Regions from separate parts of the Paenibacillus sp. FA6 genome, predicted to be linked through region 1. Evidence: riboswitches for the same ligand, from Rfam matches in the RefSeq annotation. Region 1 holds a riboswitch; the other holds the start of a gene.
The links. A riboswitch is a leader RNA that binds a small molecule or an ion and turns the genes downstream of it on or off. The one in region 1 is predicted to bind cyclic di-AMP.

Region 1 (4,838 bases):
TATAATATCCTTCGTTCGCTTTGGTGTTGCGATGCTATCTATGTCATTCATCTGATCCTTAACCTCCCTCTTCAATTTGGGTGAGGGCACTAACGAATTCATCACGCGTAATTTGAAATATAGCGAGACGCTTCAGAAATTGCTTGCCATTACAATACCCAATTCCAAGTATGTTACCCATTTCCATTCTGCGGGCAGATGCATCAGGGTGAACCATTAGCCCTGCTTGCATCAGATCCTCCATGTCAATCATACTCTGCGAACCCTCATAAGAGGTATGTACTCGAGCTAGTGCATGTCGGATCGCTTCAGGTGATGCATTCTCCACCCCAACGTCTCCTCTACGCGTCGCATCCGCTTCAGGAATGAAGGCATGCTTACAGCCCTTTACTTTGTTGGATATGATCTTACGAATCCGTTCACCTGCATGATCAGGGTCAGTGAATATAATAACCCCTCTGCGCTCTTGTGCTAATGCAATCCGCTGTATCGTACGTGCATTAATAGCAGAACCACCGGTCTCGATCGTATCCGCCTCTACGGCCCTCTTAATTGCTGTCGTATCATCGCGACCTTCCACGACAATGATTTCTTTGATCATAACGATTCTTCCCTTCAGGGCTAGTATCACAACAACAAAAAGAAGAGGATTAATCCCCTTCTTTAGTATGGCTTCCATTATGACCTTAATAGTATAGGAATAGAAAGCTGTTGTAAAACAGTTTAGTTCAGTTCAGGCTTAACGGGCCCGATCACATATATCGTTCTTCCGTTCTTACGACCGAAATTACGAGCATTCTGCAATGAGTCATAATATACATCGATCTTGTTGCCTTTGATCGCACCACCTGTATCTTCTGCACGCCGGAAGCCAATGCCTTCGATGTATACCCACCATCCCATAGGAATGACACTAGTATCCACTGCAATCGTACGACCTTCCGTTACACGTGTGCCTGATGCAGTTCGTGTTCCTATACCTGGTTCTTCTGAAGAGTACGCCGTCATAGACACATTCTTAAGCACCTTTTTATACTTAAAATCAACGCCAGCCTTGCTAGCTTGATTATTCTCTTTACTTACATTCGTAACCTTAGCCTTCTTGCTAGTCTTATTACTTGCCACCGTAGATGCTAAGACGATCGGCTTGGGCTGCTCTACCTTCGTACCTACAGCAACAATTTGATCCTGTACTTGGCTCTTTACTACTTGGCCAACCAGGCTCATCGTTACAAATTGTCCATCTTGATATATTTTCTCGATCTGTTGGACTATTGCCCCAGACTGTCCATTCTGTACCACCTTGACGTTTCCTTTCACAATCGTTGGATCGGAAGTCTTGATGACTCGAAAGGGGATTGCTTCTACACGCTCTACAATCTGTTTGTTTATCCGGACAACCTTAATGTCCAACTTATCTGTGATCTTTGTATTCAATTCGGGAAATACTTTGTCGTGTACATCCAAAGTAATGCCTAGTTGCTTAACAGCATCTTTAACAGTCCCTTGCGTAATGAACCGAGTAACCGACTGACCATCGGCTGTTACATTAATCTCGACAGCACGTTGAATATGAACTTTATCGCCGTCTTTAAGCGAGCTGTTCAATGACACGGAGACCTTATCTTCCGGTCTTAGCATAACAGCTTGCTCATTCAGCATTTCCTGTAACATAGCATGATGGGTTTCTACAGCACTCACATGTCCATCAATCACTAAATACACTTGTTTGCGTTCTTGAATGCTGACAAACAATAGAACGGTCAGGGTAATCGCTATAAGGGCAATAGCTGCAACTGAGATCTTACTTAAACTTTCATGCTTCCAACGTGTTGCGTAAGTCATGCTGGATGATGATGAATCATGGGTTTCTTCTTTAAAAATGCCCACTTTCCGATCCTCCTTCATAGCCTCGCCGTCTGAAAAAAACCATATGTGTAATTGACGCGACTATAATTAAATTTGTTCAGGATACTAAAACAATATCTATCCTGCATCATGTACCGGTCTGCTCGTCATGATTGTCACCCCCTAATAAATAAGGATATGATGACAATTTTGTCTTTATTCAAAAAAGAAGCCTAAAGAAAGAGTTAGAGGAACTCTTTCGTGGCTTTCCCATGTCTGAATAATGGAAATACATGCACGAGTTTGCCTCTCTTCATATGCGCTTACGAGGTTAGCTGTCGGGTTTGGGCAAAAGAGAGTTGCCCGATCTTAGGTCAACCGCTCATGGCGACTGCCCTTGAATTCACCCCAAAGACCCAATAAAAGAAATCAAATATGACCTTTACCACGTACAATCTTGATGGGTCATATTGGTTCCCCCGTTCTCCAAACGTCCGGAGATTTAGCGAGACTGGTTCAAGAAAATAATAAGCTATCGATTTGCGATCAGCTTATATCACTGAAAAGATGATATCGCGTTTCGATGCATGTTGTAAAGCATCAATCAACCACAAATTTCTGAATAAATGGTTAAATTTTTGTAATATTCGCTCTTTACACAACGATAAGGCATGATTAAGTCGTCCGATCTCACTCTTTCAGCTAGTTTGCTCACTCTTTCACGATATACCAAATAAATACAGGGCATTTTTGGTGGTTATTTGAGCAATTTCCTCGATTTCAACACCTTTAATTTGAGCAGCTGCCTCAGCTACTAGTCTCACATGAGCCGACTCATTTCTCTTCCCGCGAAATGGATGTGGGGTAAGATAAGGGGCGTCCGTTTCGATCAATAATCGGTCCATTGGCACTTGGGCTAATACCTCTTTTGGTTGTTTGGCATTCTTGAATGTAATCGGACCACCAAATGACAAATGAAATCCCATATCAAGACAAATTTTTGCAGTTTCCCAACTACCAGAAAAAGAGTGCATTACACCCCCAACCTCACTTGCCTTTTCCTCGCGCAGAATTCTAACGATATCTTCATGCGCATCTCGATTATGAATCACAATCGGCATCTTTAATTCACGAGCTAGTCCAATTTGCTGGCGGAGTACCTGTTGTTGTATATCCTTAGGTGATGTATCCCAATAATAGTCCAATCCGATCTCGCCAATGGCTACGACTTTATCATGTTTACAAAGGGAGGCAATCCATTCCATATCTCCCTCTTTCATCGTTATCGCATCTACTGGATGCCACCCTACTGCCGCATAGATAAAATCATATTTCTCAGCCAATTCCATCGTTGACGGGATCGTCTCCCTGTTAAAGCCAATATTGATCATTTTGCCTACGCCATCTTCAACTGCCCGTGCAATAACCTCTTCACGGTCTTCGTCGAATTGTGGGGCGTCTAGATGCGTATGTGTGTCGAACAACATCATTATAAAATCTCCTTTTTGAACTCTCACTTTTATTTTTTTACAAATACTGCTATTGGTTCTGAACCTCAATTATCTTTGAAAATACGGGCAACAGAAGGGGAAAACGACGATAAGGCAGCCTCGATCTTCTGTTCAGGGTAATATAGGCGGAACTTACCACGTTGGAGACCACTTATGGACCGTACAATATCCGACACTTCAGATATTTCCATTAGTTTTCCTTGTCGATCTAGTAGTATGATTTGCTTCTGACTAGCTTCATCACCCGAGTGAAATACATCATAAGGAAGATCACTTGGAGAATCAATAATTAGATCATATTTCGGATCCAGTCCGCTTTGATAGAACTGATCACGAATCTCATGAATCATATCTCTATCCAGCGGCTCCAACTCTACATATTTATACAGTCTGCGATGCATGAATCGACTACAAAGCTCGCTAAGTATGGGATCCTTCTCCGTGCTCCACTGCATAAATGCAGTCTGAATAAGAGCCTCATCTAATTTCAAATACTGCTCAACAGTCACTTCATCTTTGAATAAACTAACCAATGGCTTCATCATAAATTCAAAATAATACCCACTAATATATAACTCCTTAGCACGTTGAAATATAAGCCTAAGAATGATCTCTGAGCTACGCGTCACAGGATGGAAATACACTTGCCAATACATCTGGTATCTTGCCATAAGATAATCTTCAACGGCGTGCATTCCTGATTCCTTCACTACGATTCGTCCTTGATGAGGTCTTAACATTCGTATAATTCGATCGACATCGATTGTACCGTAATTCACACCAGTATAGTATGCATCACGTAACAAATAATCCATACGATCCGCATCAAGTGCGCTGGATACGAGATTGACAACAATCGGTTTATGGTAGGTTTTTCCAATAACAGAGGCAACCCTTTCTGGAAATCCGGGCTCAACCTGACTTAAGATGTCATGTATTTGCGTATCTCCCATAATAATGCGAACTGTCCATTCTTCATGATTCATATGAAAGGCTTCTTCTATAGAATGAGAGAATGGTCCGTGTCCGACATCATGAAGTAGCGCAGCACAAAGTGTGACTAATTTCTCTTCCTTCGGCCAATCAGAATAATTATTTCTTTCAAATAATGCAATAATTTGTCTAGTAATTTCATATACGCCCAGTGAATGTGAGAATCGGCTATGTTCTGCTCCATGAAATGTCAAATAAGATGTTCCTAATTGACGTATACGGCGTAAACGCTGAAATTCAGCTGTATTGATCAATCGCCAAATGGTTGTATCTTCCACATGAATGTAATTGTGAACTGGATCTTTGAATACCTTTTCTTCATTTAAAGGATGCATCATATCATTTCCCACTCCTTTGGTATACTATTTATACATAAATTATGTCGTCTATTGTCGAATAATAGCGCATTTAGTCATGTGTTTTAGCATCGAGCCATTATTTACTTCATCCATTATTTTTTATAAATTAGTTATGTAACATCCTACA
Region 2 (4,838 bases), 1.5 Mb from region 1:
AATAGCTACAATCCCACAATCAAAATTACGAACACCTAGCGATTTCAGTACCTCTTCATCTGAGGCATCAGCTACAACAGCGTACGTGAGTAATTCACTCATATTACTTACAATCTCTTCATTTCTATCAATACCTAGCACTTCATAGTTTAGTGCCATAAGTTCAAGTGCTACTGCCGATCCAAACCGCCCTAACCCAATAACAACAAACTGCTGTTTTTTCATTTTTATCCGCGTACTCCTTTTTCATACTTCAATTTCTTATTTATCCAATGATAACTTTACCCTCAGGATGACGGTATAATTCTTTCCCTTTCTTTGGTCCTAGTGCATAAGCAAGTGTAATCAGCCCTAGACGACCAGCAAACATCGTAAAGATAATAAGTATTTTCCCTGTAAAAGTTAGTTGTGTTGTTAATCCCATCGATAACCCTACCGTACCGAAGGCAGATGTGGTCTCGAATAATATCATTAAGAAACTACTATCTTCTGTCGTGGAGAGTACCATGACTACACCTATGATGAGCAAAAGTGAAAGTAATGTAATCGTCAGAGCTTTGAATATCCGTTCTTGTGCAAGTCGGTAGCGGAACATCACAATATCATCTCGGCCACGTAACATCGCAATAACGGCTCCAATAATGATTGTAAACGTCGTGGTCTTGATCCCACCTCCAGTAGATCCTGGCGAAGCACCAATGAACATAAGTATAACCATGAAAAATTGAGAAGCCTGTCGCATATCTCCAATAGCAATGGTGTTGGCTCCAGCTGTACGTGTCGAAACTGATTGAAAAAAGGAACTGAGAATCTTTCCTCCTCCATGCAACGGTCCCAATGTTTTTGAATTTGAAAATTCGAAAACATATATAATGATCGCTCCGAATAAGATCAGGAATGTTGTCATGGACAGCACAACTTTAGAGTGCAGTGATAATCTTCGTGTTCTTCGAAAATCTACAATATCAGATAACACAATAAATCCAATCCCACCTGACACAATCAGGAACATAACTACAAAATTCACTATAGGGTCATATACTGAACCTGTGAGGCTGTGGAAATTACCGAATAGATCGAAACCAGCATTGTTAAACATAGAAATCGCATGAAAAATTCCAAAGTATAAAGCTTTTCCAAAAGGCATGTCAAATGCCCAACGACTGGTCAACATAATGGCTGCAGTACCTTCTATAACGAATGAGAATAATAATACTTTTCGGATCAAACGTACTATACCTTCCATTGTGTTCTGATTCATCGCTTCTTGCAGTAGTAATCGATCCCGAAGCGAAATCTTCCTTTTTAGAGCAAATGAGAACATCGTCGCCATCGTCATAAATCCAATACCACCCACTTGAATGAGTACAATAATGACAATTTGACCAAATGTACTAAAAAATATTCCTGTATCCTTAACTACCAACCCTGTTACGCAGGTAGCTGATGTAGCGGTAAATAATGCATCAATAAAAGCTAGCGACTTACCTGTTGCATTAGAGATAGGTAACGTAAGTAGCAAAGCTCCTAACATAATAATACTGGCGAAACCCAATACTAGAATTTGCGGAGGGGCTAATCTGATCCAACTCAACTTCAATTTCAATACTTTCACCCCTTTGAAGCCAACAAAAAAAGCACTGGAAATCCAATGCCTCTCGGGTTGGTTCCTGATAGCATATCGCCTACGAGGTTAGCTGACGGATTCGGGCATGCACAGGTTGCCCTATTCGATAAACAAATAACGAAATTCACCCCATTAATACAATGGTTCCCCCGTATTTCATATGAAAATTCGGCGCATTTTTAATTTGCATCACGATTATAATCCTTATTTACAAACTGTACAAAGTTCCTTTTCGTATAAATGATTCAATATAACCTTAAAAGAGCATAAGGAACGTTCTCCAAGGGTCATTCTCTCTGTTTATATGTTATTATCTTCGCTTTTATCATGTTTTCGTATTTTTATCTTACAGTTACTGGATTAACAACTTGAACCTATGCTATGTTTACGTTATTCTAATGGCTATATAAAAATTTGGGAGGGGAATGAATGAATTCTTTAGGGCAACCTTTGAAACTGAAAGCCAACTATAAGGTTTTGGGTATTCTCGCCGCTATCGGTCTGCTTCTATTCATGATTGTGCAAGTTTTTCCTAGTACAGCTTCAGATACATTGGAGCAACAAAGCAGTGATTTAATCAGTAAGGAACGAGCAAGAGAAGTTGCAACACAATATGCTGAATCACAACTTCAACTTCAGGTATTATCTTCTCAAGAAAGTCTCGTCACATACCAATCTCACTCAGAATTATATGGTTATCTTGCCAAAGAGAAACTCGTAAAGAAATATAACGAAACTTTCACAAGTAAATATCCATATGATGTATATCGTGTCCGCTTGGAGGTATTCGATTCAACTAAACCCTTCAATATTGATGTACATATGAACACAGGTGAAGTCGTAGCTTTTGCTCAAGAAAGAGCTCTTACCGCACCGCCAATAGAAATTTCTATGAACCCAAGAGATCAAGAGGCTCTTGCTGCACAATGGCTGAGTAAATCAGGCTATAATCCAAGTGATTTCCACATCGTTCCGAATAAAGAGTCACACCTTACATATGCTGATTCAACTACGATGATCGGTAATGCTGAATTACAGTTTAATTTCACCTTTGGATCTGAGCAAATACTATCCTTCCAACCTTCATTTTCAGTTCCAGAAGAGCATACTTCGTATGTGAACAATGAACATACGAAAGCACTCTGGATGACTTTCCTTGGATACGGGCTTCTGACTCTAGTGCTGGGTATACTCGCTATCGTTTACAGTGCATTAACTAGAAGACATACTTCTTTTGTAAGAGGTATCTTTCTGAGTTCCTTTTATTTCATTGTATCCATGTTGAGCACACTAAATATGTTGCCTGCATTGGAAGCGCAAGGAGTTACAGGACCCAATCTAATCATCGGATTGATCGTACAAGGGGCTCTCACTCTGGTCATGGCTGCGTTACTGTACTTCTCGCTTGTAGGCGGAGATGGCTTATGGAGAAAGGAAGCAGATCTTAATCCGTGGCCACGCTGGAAAGAAACAGGTTATGGACATTATGTACTCCACAGCATGCTCGTTGGGTATTTATGGGCATTAATATTGTTAGGAATACAATCCATTATTTATTTCACTCTTGATCTAACGATCCATAGTTGGTCCACGACAGATGCAACGCAGTCTCCTATCAACATGATCTATCCCTGGATGTTGCCATTATTAGCATGGGTGGCTGGAATTTCCGAGGAAGCTGTTTATCGTTTATTCGGCATAAAGATGATGAAGAAGCTTGTCAAGAATACATTTGTGGCCTGCCTGATTCCATCCATCATCTGGGCATTCGGTCATACGCTTTATCCGATTTACCCCGTCATTTCACGGCCAATAGAGCTTATTATCATCGGACTACTCTTCAGTTTCATCTTTTTACGCTATGGCTATATCGCTGTCATGTTCAGTCATGTTGTGTTTAATAGCATCCTTATGGGGTTCAGCCTATTCACACTAGGTGACACCACGAACATCATAGCTGGAGTTGTTTCTATGATCATGCCATTCATCGTCGCTTACGTCATTTACATTGTTCACTCCATGAAAAAAGAGAAGCCTTATGTTATGACTCCTCCTGAAGTGCTGCAATAATTTGTGAGGCGAGCTTCTCGCCTATCGAGAGAGACCGGAAGTCTTCGACACTGGCCTCTCTTATTTTTTTGAGTGAACCGAAATGCTTCAGCAGAAGCTTACGGCGCTTATCTCCCACGCCTGGAATGGCATCGAGCTGCGAAGTAACCATCGATTTGCCCCTCTGTTCACGGTGAAAGGTAATGGCAAAGCGATGTACCTCATCTTGAATCCTCTGTAAAAGATAGAATTCCTGGCTATCGCGTGGAAGATGAATCGTTTCAGCCGGATCACCTATCATTAGCTGTGAAGTTCTATGCTTCACGTCCTTCACTAGCCCACACACAGGTATAAATAATCCTAATTCATTCTGTAGCACATCCACAGCCACCGAGATTTGCCCTTTTCCACCATCTACAACGATTAGGTCTGGCATCTCTAAGTTCTCCTTCAATACACGCTCATAGCGACGACGAATGACCTCACGCATCGTATTGTAATCATCTGGACCCGCGACCGTACGAATTTTGTACTTTCTATATTCTTTCTTCTCAGGCTTACCATCAATAAATACAATCATGGCAGATACAGGATTGGTTCCTTGAATATTAGAATTATCGAAAGCCTCTATTCGATGTAGTGATTGAATACCTATCGCTTGACCCAAATTAGCAGCTGCTATCGAAGTCCGTTCTTCGTCGCGTTCAATAAGTCTGAATTTCTCATCTAGCGCAACCTTCGCATTCTCCGTTGCCATCACTATTAACTGCTTCTTCATTCCACGTTGTGGTACATATACTTTAATTCCTAACCACTCCTGAAGGGATGATACAACGTTGGCAGCATCCAAACTCCCTGATAATAAAGGGGTATGAAGTGTTTCGTCTATTTCCGACTCAACAACCTCATTAGTAGCCTCTGTGTTAAGTTCCTCCCGCTGTATTTCAGGGAGTAAAATCTCTTGAGGTAATGCTGGATTGTCTAGGTAATATTGCGTAACATAAGTCATAAAGTCACTGTACGCTTCCCCATAGAATGGGAACACGGAAGCGTGGCGCTGAATCATCTTCCCTTGGCGCAAATAAAGAATCTGAACACACATCCAGCCCTTATCCACGGCAAATCCGAGTACATCTCGATCTCTTGCGTCCGAAGTTGTAAT

Region 2: linked by a shared signal. The riboswitch ahead of ACP8HI_RS15950 (TrkH family potassium uptake protein) and the one ahead of ACP8HI_RS22325 (ubiquitin-like domain-containing protein) in region 1 are both predicted to bind cyclic di-AMP.

The regions. Positions count from the first base shown of each region.
Region 1 covers NZ_CP188820.1:4,907,831-4,912,668, forward strand. Annotated here, with positions in the region: gene rsmA (16S rRNA (adenine(1518)-N(6)/adenine(1519)-N(6))-dimethyltransferase RsmA) at 1-51, opposite strand, end outside; gene rnmV (ribonuclease M5) at 59-601, opposite strand; gene ACP8HI_RS22325 (ubiquitin-like domain-containing protein) at 724-1,890, opposite strand; cyclic di-AMP (ydaO/yuaA leader) riboswitch at 2,154-2,366, opposite strand; gene ACP8HI_RS22330 (TatD family hydrolase) at 2,568-3,338, opposite strand; gene ACP8HI_RS22335 (HD domain-containing protein) at 3,404-4,690, opposite strand.
Region 2 covers NZ_CP188820.1:3,408,052-3,412,889, forward strand. Annotated here, with positions in the region: gene ACP8HI_RS15945 (potassium channel family protein) at 1-225, opposite strand, end outside; gene ACP8HI_RS15950 (TrkH family potassium uptake protein) at 266-1,606, opposite strand; cyclic di-AMP (ydaO/yuaA leader) riboswitch at 1,668-1,811, opposite strand; gene ACP8HI_RS15955 (CPBP family intramembrane glutamic endopeptidase) at 2,057-3,697, shown strand; gene uvrC (excinuclease ABC subunit UvrC) at 3,669-4,838, opposite strand, start outside.